DNA from 2 places in the Caballeronia sp. EK genome. Region 1 is predicted to be linked to the other one. Evidence: predicted binding sites of a transcription regulator. Region 1 holds the regulator's gene; the other holds the start of a gene.
The links. Region 1 encodes FliA, which starts transcription of late flagellar genes. Its sites were predicted from a motif close to CTAAAGTTTNNNNNNNNNNNGCCGNTA; they were not measured.

Region 1 (7,565 bases):
CAGGCACGCTTCGGAGGACGCAACGAAGGATTCGACGGAATCCGCAAGCACTGCCCTTCGATGTCGTAACGCCAGCCGTGATACGGGCACACGATCTGATCGCGCATCACGTGCCCGAGCGACAACTGCGCGCCGCGATGCGGACAGTAATCGCGCCAAACATGCGCCGCGCCGCTACCGTCGCGCCACACGACGATGCACTCATCGGCGACGACAAAGCCGCGCGCGCCGCCTTCGGGGACGTCTTCGCTATTGCAGACCGGCAGCCATTCGCCGGCCAGAGAAATGGATTCGTCGCGCATCACGGTGAATCGGAAATAGAAGTGCGAAAGCCGTTATTACACGAAACACAGCGTCTTCGCAAAACGTTGCAAAATAGCGGATCGCTCGCTCGGCGCAATTCGATACCACGCCATAAAGTCGATGCCACGCGACGGGGCCGCAGTAAAGACAGCAAGATAAAAGAAAGAAATCACCATCCAGGGGTTCAGTATGGAGCAGGCGCATCAACCGGCACGCCGGCCTTATGCCTTCGCATGGTCCGAGCACCGGAATCCCGAACGCGAGCAGGCCACGCTGCGGGTCTGGATGGGAGCGGCGGTTCTTCTGGCCTACGGCATCTTCGCGTGGCTCCGCCCTTCCTACGATGCACTGGCGGTCGCGCGTCTCATCGCGCTCTACGTGTCTTACGGTGCTGCCACGCTGCTGATCGTCAACCGCATGAGCACGCCGTCGGAGAAGCGTCTCACGGTCACGACCATCGCCGATCAAACGCTGCTCGGGCTCGCGCTTGCAGCGGGCGGCGCGATCGCGCTGCCGCTCATCTGGGTGATGTTCTGGTTTCTGATCGGCTCGGGATGCCGTTACGGCAAGCGCACGCTCGCGGTGTCATGCGCGACGGCGCTCATCGTCGTGATGGCGCTCGGCGTCTGGCAGCCGTGGTGGCGCGCCAATCTTCCCGCCGCGATCGGGCTGGGTTTGAGCGTGCTGGGCGCATCGGTGTATTTGAGCGTACTCGTCGATCGCCTCGGCAATGCGAATCGCGATCTCGCGCGTCAGGCATCGACCGATCCGCTCACGGGCCTGTCCAACCGATACGCGCTCGAACGGATCGTCGATCGTGCGATGACCGCGCGCGAAACCGGCGGCGACGATGCCACCGCGCTCCTTCTCATCGATCTCGACGGCTTCAAGGAAGTGAACGATACCTACGGTCACGCCGTCGGCGACATGCTGCTGCAAGCCTTCGCGCAATCGCTCGCGAAGCGCATGCGCAAGTCGGACACCATCGCGCGTCTGGGCGGCGACGAGTTCGTCGTGCTTGCACATCAGGTGCGCGACCGCGCGGCGGTGCTATCGGTGGCCGACAGCATTCACTCGATTCTCGACGCGATGACATCGGTGCAGGAGCGGCCGGTGTCGGTATCGGCGAGCATCGGCGCGTGTCTGCTTTCGAGCGCGACGAGCGCGCAGCAATCCGGCATCACCGCCGTGCTGCGCGCCGCCGATCGTGCGATGTATCGCGCAAAAAGTCTCGGCGAAGGGAAAACGGTCTTCGCCGAAACGCGCGACTTCGAAACGAACTGAATCAGGCCTCGACACTCGTCCACGCCTGCTCGCGCAGCTTCGTGCGCAGACGTGCGACCGCCTGGCTGTGCAGCTGGCACACGCGCGATTCGCTCACTTCCATCACCGCGCCGATTTCGCGCAGGTTCAGGCCGCGTTCGTAGTAAAGGCTCATCAGCAGCTTCTCACGTTCGGGCAGCTTGTCGATCGCTTCGATCAGCGCGCCGCGCAGGCTGTCGTCGAGCAGCGCCGAAAGCGGATCCGAGCGATCGACGCAATAGCGGTCGAGGAACGGCTCGTCGTCGGCGGAGCGGTCGAAGTCTTCGTAGTAGATCAGCTGGCTGCCGTGCAGATCCTGGAGCATCGACTGATACTCGTCGAGCGGCATCTTCATGTGCTCGGCGATCTCCGTCTCGCTCGCGGAGCGGCCGAGGTTCTGCTCGACCTTATGCACCGCCGATTCCACTTCGCGCGACGTCTTGCGCATGCTGCGCGGCAGCCAGTCGTTGGCGCGCAGCTCGTCGAGCATCGCGCCGCGAATGCGCTGGCTCGCGTAGGTTTCGAATTGCGCGCCTTGATCTTCCTTGTAGCGGCTCGCCGCGTCCAGCAGACCGATCATGCCGGCCTGGATGAGATCGTCGAGATCGACGCTCGCCGGCATCTTGGCGACGAGCTGAAGCCCCAGCCGACGAACGAGCGGCGCATATTTCGTCAGGACGTCCGACTGTGAGAGTTTGCCTTGGGCGTTATACATCATGGTCACCTATCTTGATCACATCGACGCCGTGCTGCTCATTGCAAAGTCGTGAAGCGCGGCCACACGATGCGCCGCCTCCCGCCCGCCCTGTTCAGAGTCGCCAACCGGAATTCGCGCGTCTGGCTGGCCGTTCGCCGCGCGCATGTACGGCGCGGGGCGCATCGGCCAGTGGAGGAGCTCCGCCGCGATCGCGCGGTAGTCGCGTGCCGCGGCCGTGGCCGGGAACGCTTCGACTGCGCAGCGTGAGAGTTCCTTTGCCCGAGCGACGCGCGCATCCTCGGACACATACCCTGCCTGCACGAGCGACACGGCCAGATACCGGCTCGCGACGCCCGACAGGTTGTCGAATGCGACCGCCGCGTCGGCCGGGTTCTGCACGTGATTGATGAGCACGCGGAACTGGCCGATCGCATGGGCGTAGTGCAGGCGCTTCATGCACGCATACGCCTCGGTGATCGCCGACGCGGCAACCCGCGTCACGATGAGAAAGTCATGCGCCTGAGCCGCGAGCGTCGACAGCGCGCCGTGACGGTCCAGTTGCGCATCGATCAAAACGATGTCGGCCGGACCATCGAGCAATGCGCGGCACTGCGCGGCGTCGTGGCTGATGCGCTCGTCGCGCGGTGCGGCGATCTGCGAGAAGCCGAACGGCGTGCGCTCGACGACATCGGCGAGCGCGCGGCGGCCGGACATCACCGCGGCGAGCGTGCCTGCATCGGACAAACCCAGCATGCGGCTCACCGATCCCGCGTCCTGATGCTCGTCGATCACGAGCACATCCTTGCCGTGCACGGACAGCGCCGCGCCGAGATTCACCACCGCCGACGTGCACCCGATGCCCGCCGGCCCGCCCGCAACCGCCACCACGCGCGAACCGGCACGCGTGAGCAGCCGTCGCAGACCTTCCGCCTGGTCGAGCACGAACTTATCCAAAGTGCACCCCATGCAGTTCGGTCGTGGCGCGCGCGGACAATGCGGAGAGCAGCGCCGGCACTTCTTCGTCCTGCGGCACGAACGGCGAGCCGTCGCGGGGAATGCAGAATGCGCTCTTGATGAGAAAACGCTTGGTCGCGACGTACAGGTTCTCCGGCACCTTCTGGCCGGTCGACACGTAATGCACCGGCAGCTTGTAGCGGATGACCGTATCGAGCACGCCGCCGAGATTCGTCGCTTCGTCGAGCTTGGTCAGGATGCAGCCCGCGAGCGGCGGCTGATCCGCGGCGCTCTTGTATGCCTGCACGACTTCGTTGAGCGTGTCGCCGTGGCTCGTCGCGTTGAGCAGCAGGATGCGCTGCACCGGATGGCCCGCGCCGCACAGCATCGCGATCTGGTCGGAGACCATGCGGTCGCGCTGGCTCATGCCGATCGTGTCGATCAGCACGATATGTTTGTTGCGCAGCTCGGAAAGCGCGAGCTGCAGGTCCGCGGCGTCCTTCACCGCGTGAACCGACACGCCGAGAATCTTGCCGAAGATGCGCAGTTGCTCGTGCGCGCCGATCCGGTAGCTGTCGGTCGTAAGCAGCGCGACCTTGCTCGCGCCGAAGCGCATCACGCAGCGCGCCGCGAGCTTCGCGGTGGTCGTCGTCTTGCCGACGCCCGTCGGGCCCATCAGCGCGAACACGCCGCCGCGTTCCATCAGTGCATCTTCGCTATCCATCACCGGGATGTTCGATTCGAGCACTTCCTGCACCCATTCGAGCGCGCCTTCCACGCTTTCCATCTCCGGCATGTTGTCCACCATCATGCGGACGAGTTGCGCGGAGAAACCGGCGGCGAATAGACGCTTGGTCAGCGCGCCGCCCGTCGGATTGCGGCGCTGGCGCTCGCCCCAGAGCAGACCGGAGAAGTGCTCTTCCATCATCGAGCGCATCGACGAAAGCTCGTTCATCACCGTTTCGTTGACGACCTGCTCCATGCGTGCGCGGATCGCTTCGGTCACGACCGCCGCCGCGTTCGCCGGCAGACCTTCGAAGGCGCCTTCCTGCGCAGCCGGCGCGGTGCTCGCCGCCGGTGCTTCGGCGTGCGGCGCGCTCGCGTTGATCTTCTGCGCGGCGCGGCGTGCGGCGACCTGCGCGGCTTCGCGTGCCCAGTCGGGCGTTTCGACCTTCGATTGAACGCGCGCCTGAGCGATGGCTTCCGCGCGGTTCGCTTGCGCATGCGCTTGCTGGCGAATCGCGTACTTGCCTGCTTCCGGCGTTCTGTCGGCGCGCGTTTCCGACGCGGCGACCGGGACCGGCACGCCCATACCGCGAGCGATCGCGGCGGACGCCGTCAGCGGACGGTTCGACGGCATCGTCGCCTGCTGCGCGATGCGCTTCGCATGCTCGATCAGCCACGGGTTCGAGTCGGCCATCGTGCGCGGCGCTTCTTCGTCGGATGCGGCTTCGTGTTCGTGCGCGAAATCGTCTTCATCGTCGGCGTCGGTGTTCGCGCCGAAGACCGACGAAAACACGTCGCCGCTCGCGTAGGGATTCGCGGCGGATTGCTTAGCCGGCAGCGCGGCGGCCGCGGCAGCCAGCGCGGCGCGCGACGAGCCTGCCGAGCGTACGGCCTGTTCCTTCGCGGCCGGCGAGATCGACGCGATATCGCTGTCCGCGACGCCGACGATCTCCACGGAACCATCATCCAGCGTGCGATTGGACAGCACCACGGCATCGGGGCCGAGCGCTTCACGAACCTGGCGCAATGCGTCGCGGCTGTTCGCGCCGATGAATTTACGAATGTTCAAACTTGCCCCCGATGAGGTGAAACTGCGATCTTTGCGAGGCGGACCCGCTTGGCTCGTTGCCGTGTCCGCTTTTCAGTGAAGCCATTATTGCGAACTCCACCCTTTCTCCATCGCTGGATAAGGGGCGAGAAAAAGGGGTATTTCGGCTGATGGAAATGCCGCGGACGGCGCGAACAGGCCGCGCGCGCCGGGAAAAAATTCCGCTTTGCTTCTGGCCGCGTGCTCGCCCGACGGCGTAAGCTTTAGGGCAATTCGCTCACGGTCCGGCCCGCATCCGCGACGATCCGGACACTCACAGGAGAGTTCTTCGCATGGCGTCCGCTGTCCCCTCCGCGCAATCCGCTTCTCCCGACAATCAAACTACCGGCGCGCGTCTTCTCGTCGATGCGCTCGTGCATCACGGCGTCGAGCGCGTGTTCTGCGTGCCCGGCGAGAGCTTTCTCGCCGTGCTCGATTCCCTGCACGACGAAACCTCGCAGATTCAGACGATCGTCTGCCGCCACGAGGCGGGCGCGGCGAACATGGCCGAAGCGGTCGGCAAGCTGACGGGCAAACCGGGCGTCGCGATCGTCACGCGCGGGCCGGGCGCGACGCACGCGTCGATCGGCGTGCACACCGCGTTTCAGGATTCGACGCCGATGATCCTGCTCATCGGCCAATGCGCGCGGGATCACATGGACCGCGAGGCGTTTCAGGAAATCGACTATCGGCGCATGTTCGGGCAGATGGCCAAATGGGTCGCGCAGATCGACGATCCGCGCCGCGTGCCGGAATACATGAGCCACGCATTTCACACGGCGACCTCGGGCCGTCCGGGTCCGGTCGTGCTCGCGCTGCCCGAAGACATGCTGACCGAAGCGGTCGCCGCAGCGCCGCCCGCGCCGCGTTATCAGCGCGTGGCGGCATCGCCGTCGGCGGCGCAGATCGACCGGTTGCGCGAACTGCTCGCCAGCGCGAAGAAGCCGTTCGTGATCGCGGGCGGCAGCGGCTGGACGCTTGAGGCGACGCAGGACTTCGCGCGCTTCGTCGAGCAATGGCGCTTGCCGGTGGGCTGCGCATTCCGCTATCAGGACACGCTGTCGAACGAGCATCCGAACTATGCGGGCGATGTCGGCCTCGGCATCAATCCGGCGCTCGCCGCGCGCGTGCGCGATGCCGACGTGCTCTTCGTGCTCGGCCCGCGCATGGGCGAATCGACGACGGGCGGCTACACGCTGCTCGACATCCCGAAGACGAAGCAGACGCTCATCCACGTGCATCAGGGCGCGGAGGAACTCGGGCGCGTGTACAGCGCCGATCTGCCGATCGTCTCGGGCATGCCGGAAATCGCGTCGATGCTCGCGGCCCTGACGCCGCCCGCGAATATCGCGTGGAATGGCGAGGCCGAGGCCGCGCACGCCGCGTATCTCGAATGGCGCACGCCGCGTCCGATGCTCGGCGATGTCCAGCTCGGCGAAATCATGCGCCAGCTCGCGGAAACGATTCCCGCCGATTCGATCCTCACGAACGGCGCGGGCAATTACGCGACATGGCTGCATCGGCACTATTCGTATCGGCATTTCCGATCGCAATGCGCGCCGACGAGCGGGGCGATGGGTTACGGCGTGCCCGCCGCGATCGCCGCGAAGTCGCTTTATCCGGACCGCACGGTGATCGCGTTCGCGGGCGACGGCTGCTTCATGATGTCGAGTCAGGAACTCGCCACGGCGATGCAATATGAATTGCCGGTGATTTTCATCGTCGTGAACAACGCGCAGTACGGAACGATCCGCATGCACCAGGAGCGGCATTACCCGAATCGCGTGCATGGGACGGGGCTGACGAATCCGGATTTCGTCGCGTTTGCGCGCGCGTTCGGCGCACACGGCGAACTCGTCGAAACGACGGATCAGTTCATGCCTGCATTCGAACGCGCCCGGAAATCCGGCCTGCCCGCGTTGATCGAGATCCGCATTCCGCAGGATCAGAGCACGCCGGGCGCGACACTCGAACAAATTCGCCGGCAAGGACAGCGCTAAGGGACAAACTTTCAATCTTCTTGCAGACCGCTCCCGGTGGCAGTAGAGTAGCCAGTTCGAAAACACAGGGAGTTAGCGATGCTTAAGATTCTGGCGTTGTCATTGGCGTTGAGCTTTTCGGGCGCGGCTTTCGCGAAGGCCGACTGCACCGCGCATCCGAAGAGCGAGTGGATGAAGGAATCGGATGCCAAGGCTCAACTCGAGTCGCAAGGCTACAAGATTCGCAAGTTCAAGGTCGATGGCAACTGCTATGAGATCTACGGCCACGACAAGAACGGCAAGAAAGTCGAGATCTATTACGACACGAAGACGCTGGCTGTCGTGAAGTCGGAAGTCGAGTAAGCGTGACGGACTTTGCCCGCGTGAAAGTCTGGGACGCGTGGGTGCGGCTCACGCACTGGGCCGTGGCGGGCATCGTCTTGTGGAATCTGTTCGGGCCGACGGATTCCACGCATCGTTTGCTTGGATATGTGGCGGCCGGGCTCGTTGCCGCGCG
Region 2 (7,565 bases), on a different contig from region 1:
TGAGCGATCGCGAGCCGCTCTATCTCGCGATAGGCATTCTCGGCGCGACCGTGATGCCGCATAACCTGTATCTGCATTCCTCGATCGTGCAGACGCGCGTCGTGAATCGCGATGCGAAGAGCCTTGCTTCGGCGATCAATTTCTCGCGGCTCGACACCATCGTGTCGCTGGTTCTTGCGCTGCTCATCAATGCGGCGATCCTGATTCTCGCGGCATCGGCGTTCCATGCGACGGGGCACACGCAAGTCACCGAAATCGAGGATGCGTACAAGCTGCTTGCACCGATCGTCGGCACCGGGCTTGCCGCAGTTCTTTTTGCGGTGACGCTATTCGCGTCGGGACAAAGCTCCACGTTCACCGGAACCATCGCGGGGCAGGTGATCATGGAAGGGTTCCTGAACCTGAAGATTCCCTGCTATCAGCGAAGGTTCATCACGCGGGCGCTGGCGCTCGTGCCGGCGTTGATCGGCGTGTATGTGATGGGGAACGGCGCGGTCGGGAAGCTGCTCGTCGCGAGTCAGGTCGTGCTGAGCCTGCAGTTGCCGTTCGCGCTTTATCCATTGATTAGGATGACGAGCGATCGAAGCCTGATGGGGACGTTCGCGAACAAGCCGTATATGAAGCTTGTCGCGTGGCTGCTGTTCGTCGTGATCAGCGCGGCGAACATATGGCTCGTCGTGCAGACGGCGACGGAGTGGATTGGTTGATCGGATACGAGCGCCATGCACCGGTCACGTACATGGCGCGCCACCCACCTTTACTGCGCCGACAGATAGAACGCCTGGTCTCGTTGCGGCGTCACGCCGACGATCGTGAGCTGCCCGTTCACGACAGTCGCTTCGACGGACACCGACACGTTGCTGAGAGCACATAACGAGCCCGTGAAATTCAGCGTGCCGTCGAGCAGATGCTTGCCAGTCGAGCGCGGTTTGAAGCTGCCGGTGAACGTGCACGCGTTCTGTGTGCCCTTGGCCGTGCCGTCGGCGGCGACCGTGATCGTCGAGACCGGCGTGACGCCCGTGCCGCTGGTCCACGCGCGCGCGATGTCGCTGATGGCGATCGGCGTGTCGTATGTCGCGTTGTAGTTGCCGTTGAAGCTCGTGGCGGTCGTATCCGGGCTGACGAAGAGGCTCGTCGTCGCCGTGAGCGCGCTCTTCGCGGTGAAGTTGCCGGACAGCGTGCCGGCGCGAATCGCGCCAAGCGTGTGAAAGCCGACAGTCGCCGGATCGGTGAACGCGCCGTCCGTTGCCGTCATGATGCCTTCGATCAGCCAGACAAACGAACCGTTCTGCGTATAGATACTGAAGTACTGGCCGGTTTCGAGCACGATGGTCTGTGCCGCAACCGACTGCGACGAATTCACTGAGCCGTACCAGATGCCTTCCGGCAACGCGTGGGAAGGATTGGGGACGCAGGACTTCGTCAAAGTGCCGAGGTCGGTCTTGCAAGTCTGATCGTCGCCCCCGCCTCCGCAGGCGGCGAGTATGGGCAGGGCGAGCAGCATCAGCTTCGATAAGAGTTTCATAGCGTATTGTGGGTCTTTGTAGTAGACACGGACTGCGGCTCTCTTTACGGCGCACCGACAAGGGGTTAACGGAACATCGGCGGAAAACTTTAGATGCGCGGACCACGCTGCTGAATGTCGAGTGCAAAGCAAAGCGCCATGCCTTTGCAGGCATGGCGCTTTGACCGGATCCGGCGTATCCCTACTTCACCACCGCGACCGGCGCATTCGATTTGGCCGCCACTGCCGATGGAATCGCCGCATCGACAGGCCGCGTCTCATCGACCGTGGTCCGTCCGCCATCGCGGAAGAACGCCTGCTCGGCCGCCTTGTTCAGCACGAGAATACTGATCCGCCGATTCGTAGGCTCATCGACGACATCCTTGTTGAGCGGCAGCACGTCGGCCAGTCCGCGCACCTGCAACACCTTGCTTTCCTTCATGCCGCCCGCGACGAGCGCCCGTCTTGCCGCATTGGCGCGCTCACTCGAGAGTTCCCAGTTCGAATAGCCCGCCTGACTGCCGGAATAGGCCACCGCATCCGTATGCCCCGCGATCGATACGCGGTTATCGACATCGTTCAGCGATGCGCCGATGTTGGTCAGGATCGTCGTTACATAACCTTCGATCTTCGAGCTGCCGGATGCGAACATCGGCCGCTTGAGCGAATCGACGATCTCGATGCGCAGTCCTTCGCTCGTGATCGCGATGCGAATCTGATCCTTGAACGCGCGCAACGCGGGCATCTGCTCGATGAGCGCCATCAGCTTCTGCTTGAGCTGCTGCAGCTTCTGCAAGTCTTCCATCGCGACGGCCGCGCGCGCGATCGATTGCGGCACGGGCTGCGCCTGGCTCTTCTTGCCTTCACCCGGACGCGTGCTCGACAAGTCCTTGCCGCCGCCCGTGATGACGCTCGTATGCGCCGACGCGCCGCCATCGTTGCCAAAGAGCGCGGAGAGCGGCGTATTGAAGTACTGCTCGATGCCTTCCTTGTCGTACTTCGAGGTCGAGCCGAGCAGCCACATCAGCAGAAAGAACGCCATCATCGCGGTGACGAAGTCGGCGTAGGCGATCTTCCACGCGCCGCCATGATGACCGTGGCCATGCGCCTTCTTCTTGCGCTTCACGACGACGGTAGGCGCGAGCACCGATTGCAGCGGATCGCGTGATGGTTTCTCAGCCATGATGTCTATGCCGTGAAGTTAGGAAGCCGACTTCGGCATCTTGGTTGCGCGCACCGCGTCATCGAGTTCCTTGAAGCTCGGACGGTCGGCGGTGAAGAGCACCTTGCGGCCGAACTCGACGGCGACCGTCGGCGCATAGCCGTTCATCGATGCGAGCAGCACGGACTTCACGCACTGGAACGGCTTCGCTTCGGCCGCGCCCTTGGCGTTGAGCAGATCCGCGAGCGGGCCGATGAAGCCATACGCCAGCAGAATGCCGAGGAAGGTGCCGACGAGCGCACCCGCGATCATCTCGCCGAGCACCGCGGGCGCTGCACCGACCGAACCCATCGTGTGCACGACGCCCATCACGGCCGCGACGATACCGAACGCGGGCAGGCCGTCCGCCATCTTCTGGATCGCATTGGCCGCGACCGCGCTTTCGGTGTGATGCGTCTCGAGTTCCTCGTCCATCAGGTCCTGCATTTCGAGCGCGTTGACGTTGCCCGCCGACATCATGCGCAGATAGTCGACGATGAAATCGAGCAGATGATGATCGGCCATCACGTGCTCGTACTTCTGAAAGACCGGGCTGGACTCGGGCGCGTCGACATCGGCTTCGAGCGCCATCATCCCTTCCTTGCGCGCCTTCTGCAGCAGTTCGTAGAGCAGCGCGATCAGCGCGAGATATTTCTCTTTCGAGTAGCCGCCGCCCTTGAAGGCCTTCGGGATGGATTGCAGGGTTTTCTTGAGCGTGGCCGTCGGATTCGAGACGACGAACGCGCCGATCGCCGCGCCGAAAATACACAGCAGCTCGAACGGTTGCACGAGGGCGGCGAGGTGGCCGCCGACGCCGATGAAGCTTCCGATCACCGAGCCGATAACCAGGACCCATCCGATGATGACAAACATGTTTTCTCCGCAAATGTCCGGGCGCCGCGAGCCGTGCGTGCTCGGGATTGAGGCGCGCACGGCTCGCGACGCATTGTTTCGCTTGTTGTGGGGCTTATCGGCTTTTAATCACCGGACATTTAGGGTGACGCGCGCAACTTTTTCTGCGCAAATGTTTGCGAAGTAAATCTTACGTTCGTTCGCGATATAGTCTCATGGCGTTCGAGGCGATTACGTCGCGGGTAATGGATCGTGCGCACGGGCTCGTCTAACATCGCTCGCATGAACTCGACCCTTGCACACTCCGCCATGCAATCGAGCGTCGGCACGCTGTTGCGCGAATGGCGTCAGCGGCGACGCCTGAGCCAGCTCGATCTCGCCGGCGTCGCGGACGTCTCCACGCGTCATCTGAGCTTCGTCGAATCGGGCCGCTCGCTGCCGAGCCGCGAGATGCTCATGCGTCTCGCCGAGCAACTCGACGTGCCGCTGCGCGAGCGCAATACGCTGCTCGTTGCGGCCGGTTATGCGCCGCTGTATCGCGAGCGCGCGCTCGCCGATCCGCAACTCGCCGCGGCGCGCCGCGCGATCGATCTCGTGTTGAAGGGGCACGAGCCTTATCCCGCGCTCGCCGTCGATCGTCACTGGACGATGGTCGCGGCCAACGCGGCGTTCGCGCCGCTCGTCGCATCGGCGGATCAAGAACTGCTCGCGCCGCCGGTGAACGTGCTGCGCCTGTCGATGCATCCGCAAGGTCTCGCCGATGTGATCGACAACTGGCACGAGTGGCGCGCGCATCTGCTCGCGCGTCTGCGCCGGCAGATCGACGTCTCGGGCGATGCGACGCTCGCCGCGCTCTTCGCGGAACTCGAGGCGTATCCCGCGCCCGCCCATGCCGGGCACGCGACGCGAGCGGACACCGACCCTGTCGTCGTGCCGCTGCGCATGCGCACGCAATACGGCGTGCTGTCGTTCTTCAGCACGACGACGGTCTTCGGCACGCCGGTCGATATCACGTTGTCCGAACTCGCGATCGAGGCATTTTTTCCCGCCGACGACGTCACAGCCGCCGTTCTGCGCCAGCTCGACGATGCGAGACGTTGAGCTTGCGTCGCCGCCCGCATGCTTACAGAATTGAACCTGGTGCGCATGTGCGAATCAATGAGAAGGCAGGCTGCGTGCTAACGGTGCGCAGCCTGTGTCAGCTTTTGTCCAACCAACGCGGAAGGCAGCGATGATTCAAACATTCGAGCAGGTAATCGGCGGGCAAAACATGCAGTTCTGCGCGAGCATCGCGGAAGGTGGCGGACCGGCGCGGGTCATCATCAGCCGCGCGGATTCGGCGGAGTCGCTCGTGATCGTCGAGGCCGACGGCATCATCGGTGCGATCAAGGCGGAAGTCGAAGCGCCCGATACGCTCGTCGCCGATGCCGTGCGCAAGGCGCAGCAGGAAGCGTTGATCGAGCGCGCGCTGGAAACCGGCACCGTGCAGACGACGAGCCTGTAGCAGCGTTTCAGGCGGGCTTATCAGGAAGAATGCCCGCGCGGCTCATGCGGCCGCGCGGGCATTGCTTTATCAACTCGCCGGTCGTTCAGCGGGTCACATGCGCGGCTCGCCGTTCTTCGGATCGGCGGGCACCATCGGCGTGGCGGAATCCGGGCCGTCGGGCATGTCCGGGTCGTCGGGGTTCGGCGGGGCGTCCGGATCGAGCAGCTTGTCCGGGTCCGGTTCGAAAGGCTCTTCGGGGGAGCGAGGCATCGTCGACATGGTGATCTCCTGAATCTTCCGTCAATGGATGGATCTTCCAGCGTGCTTTGCCCTGACACTGCAACGTGCGTTCCCGCTGCCGCCCGTCTTCATTCGGCTTCGTCGGAAAGCGCGCCGCACGCGCGTTTCGCGGCTTCCGTCTTCGCGCTCGCCGGATTGCGCACGTGGCGCGCGATCAGCGCGGCGGCCAGCAACAGCGCGACGGAAATCGCCGCCGACCAGCGCACCGCATCGACGATATGTTCCGCACTCGGCGCGCCGTCGCCATGCGCCGCAAGCGCGCCGAACGCCGCGACGCCGATCGCGCCCGCCGCCTGCCGCGCGGTATTGAGCACCGCCGACGCCGTGCCCGCGCGCTGCTGGCCGACGGTGCCGAGCAGCGCGGTCGTCATCGCCGGAACCGCGAGGCCCATGCCGGAGGGAATCAGCAGGAACGGCACGAGCAGCGCGGCCGTGGGCGTCGTCGCATCGACGAAGCCGAGCGCCGCGAAGCCCGCGGCATCGAGCAGCGCGCCGGCGATCATCGGGCCACGCGAGCCGAAGCGCGCCACGACGGGGCCGCTCGCCAGGTTCGAGATCAGGAAGCCGCCCGTCAGCGGCAGGAACGCGAGACCGGTCTGCAAAGGCGTATGACCGAGCACACGCTGCAAATACAGGCTCAAAACGAAGACCATTCCATAATAGGTGAGATTCACGCCGATACCGAAGACGACGGCCGCGCTGAACGTGCGCTCGGCGAAGAGCGAGAGCGGCAGCATCGGCGCGCGGCTTTTTCGTTCGACCGCGATGAACGCGCCGCCCGCCGCCAGCGCGAGCAGAAGTCCGCCGATCACGAGCGGATGCGCCGGTCCGAGCGGACGCAGTTCGATCACCGCGCCGACCAGCGCAGCGAGCGCGACGATCGCGAGCGCCTGGCCGGGCAGGTCGATGCCGCCCGCATGTTCACGGTCTTTCGCGCGCGTTTTCTCGACCCACACGAGCGTCGCCGCGATGCCTGCCGCGCAGATCGGCAGATTGACCCAGAAGATGCTGCGCCAGCCGAACGCGGCGATCAGCACACCGCCGACGATCGGCCCCGCCGCGATCGACACCGCGCCCGCCGCGGTCCAAAGTCCGACCGCACGCGCGCGCAGGCGGCGGTCGTGGCCGCATGACGCGTTCAGGAGCGCGAGCGAATTCGGCAGCATCCCCGCGGCGCCGATGCCTTGCAGGGCACGCGCGGCGATCAGCTGGGTCACATCGCGCGAAAAGGCGCACGCGAGCGACGCCAGCGCGAAGAGCGCGAGGCCGCCGAGGAACATGCGCCGCGCGCCGAAGCGATCGCCGAGCGAGCCCGCCGAGAGCATGAGCGCGGCGAAGGCGAGCGCGTAACTGTCGACGGTCCATTGCAGGCTCGCGACACTCGCTTGCAGGTCGTGACCGATGCTCGCGAGCGCGACATTCACGATCGAGACATCGAGTTGAGAGACGACGAAGCCGACGCTCGTCGCCGTGACGACGAGCATCTGTCGCGCGGACAAATGCGTTTCGGATGAGGAAAGGTTCGAGTTCATGCCGTTCATCGTAAGCGCGTCGCGCGTTCGATGTTTCGGCATGGGCTGAAACGTGGAAGTCGAATGAAAAATGGCGCGCCGGGTGAGCGGCGCGCCATTTTCCCAACGACGTCAACGCTGAATCAGCGTGCTTCCCTGATGAAGAACGTCGTCAGCGCGCCGACCGCACAGAGTGCGCCGACATAGACCGCGGGCGCCATCGGGCTCGATTTCATCATCAGCGAGACGACGATCGGCGTGAGTCCGCCGAACACCGCGTACGCGACGTTGTACGAAAACGAGATGCCAGAGAAGCGGATGGCGGGCGGGAACGCCTTCACCATCACGAACGGAATCGCGCCGATCACGCCGACGAAAAAGCCCGCGAGCGCGTACCACGGCAGCAGCACGGACGCATCGAGCGCGACTTGCTGAAACATCAGCCAGTACGACACGGCAAGCGCCACGCCGCCGATGAAGATGGTCTTGCCCGCGCCGATGCGGCCCGCGATCGCGCCCGCGAGCACGCAGCCAATCGTGAGGCACAGCGTCGCCGCGCAGTTCGCGACGAGCACCGTCGCCGGCGCGATGTGGAACTGCTTTTGGAGCAAGGTCGGAGTCATCAGAATCACGACGACGATCGCCGCCGACAGCATCCACGTGAGCAGCATCGAAACGATCACCGCGCGGCCGTGATCGCGCAGCACCGCC

Region 2: motA (flagellar motor stator protein MotA) is a predicted target of FliA. The motif match lies at 3,674-3,700, and genes of this name have one in related genera.

Annotation. Positions count from the first base shown of each region.
Region 1 is NZ_JACSUE010000012.1:818-8,382, forward strand. It holds gene IAG25_RS29930 (aromatic ring-hydroxylating oxygenase subunit alpha) at 1-302, opposite strand, end outside; gene IAG25_RS29935 (GGDEF domain-containing protein) at 493-1,587, shown strand; gene IAG25_RS29940 (RNA polymerase sigma factor FliA) at 1,589-2,323, opposite strand; gene IAG25_RS29945 (MinD/ParA family ATP-binding protein) at 2,339-3,256, opposite strand; gene flhF (flagellar biosynthesis protein FlhF) at 3,249-5,051, opposite strand; gene IAG25_RS29955 (thiamine pyrophosphate-binding protein) at 5,363-7,069, shown strand; gene IAG25_RS29960 (PepSY domain-containing protein) at 7,148-7,411, shown strand; gene IAG25_RS29965 (cytochrome b/b6 domain-containing protein) at 7,414-7,565, shown strand, end outside.
Region 2 is NZ_JACSUE010000006.1:390,909-398,473, reverse strand. It holds partial or broken gene IAG25_RS20350 (Nramp family divalent metal transporter) at 1-707, shown strand, start outside; gene IAG25_RS20345 (hypothetical protein) at 758-1,525, opposite strand; gene motB (flagellar motor protein MotB) at 1,707-2,687, opposite strand; gene motA (flagellar motor stator protein MotA) at 2,706-3,578, opposite strand; gene IAG25_RS20330 (helix-turn-helix transcriptional regulator) at 3,840-4,658, shown strand; gene IAG25_RS20325 (hypothetical protein) at 4,789-5,061, shown strand; gene IAG25_RS20320 (hypothetical protein) at 5,155-5,322, opposite strand; gene IAG25_RS20315 (MFS transporter) at 5,412-6,884, opposite strand; gene IAG25_RS20310 (MFS transporter) at 6,998-7,565, opposite strand, start outside.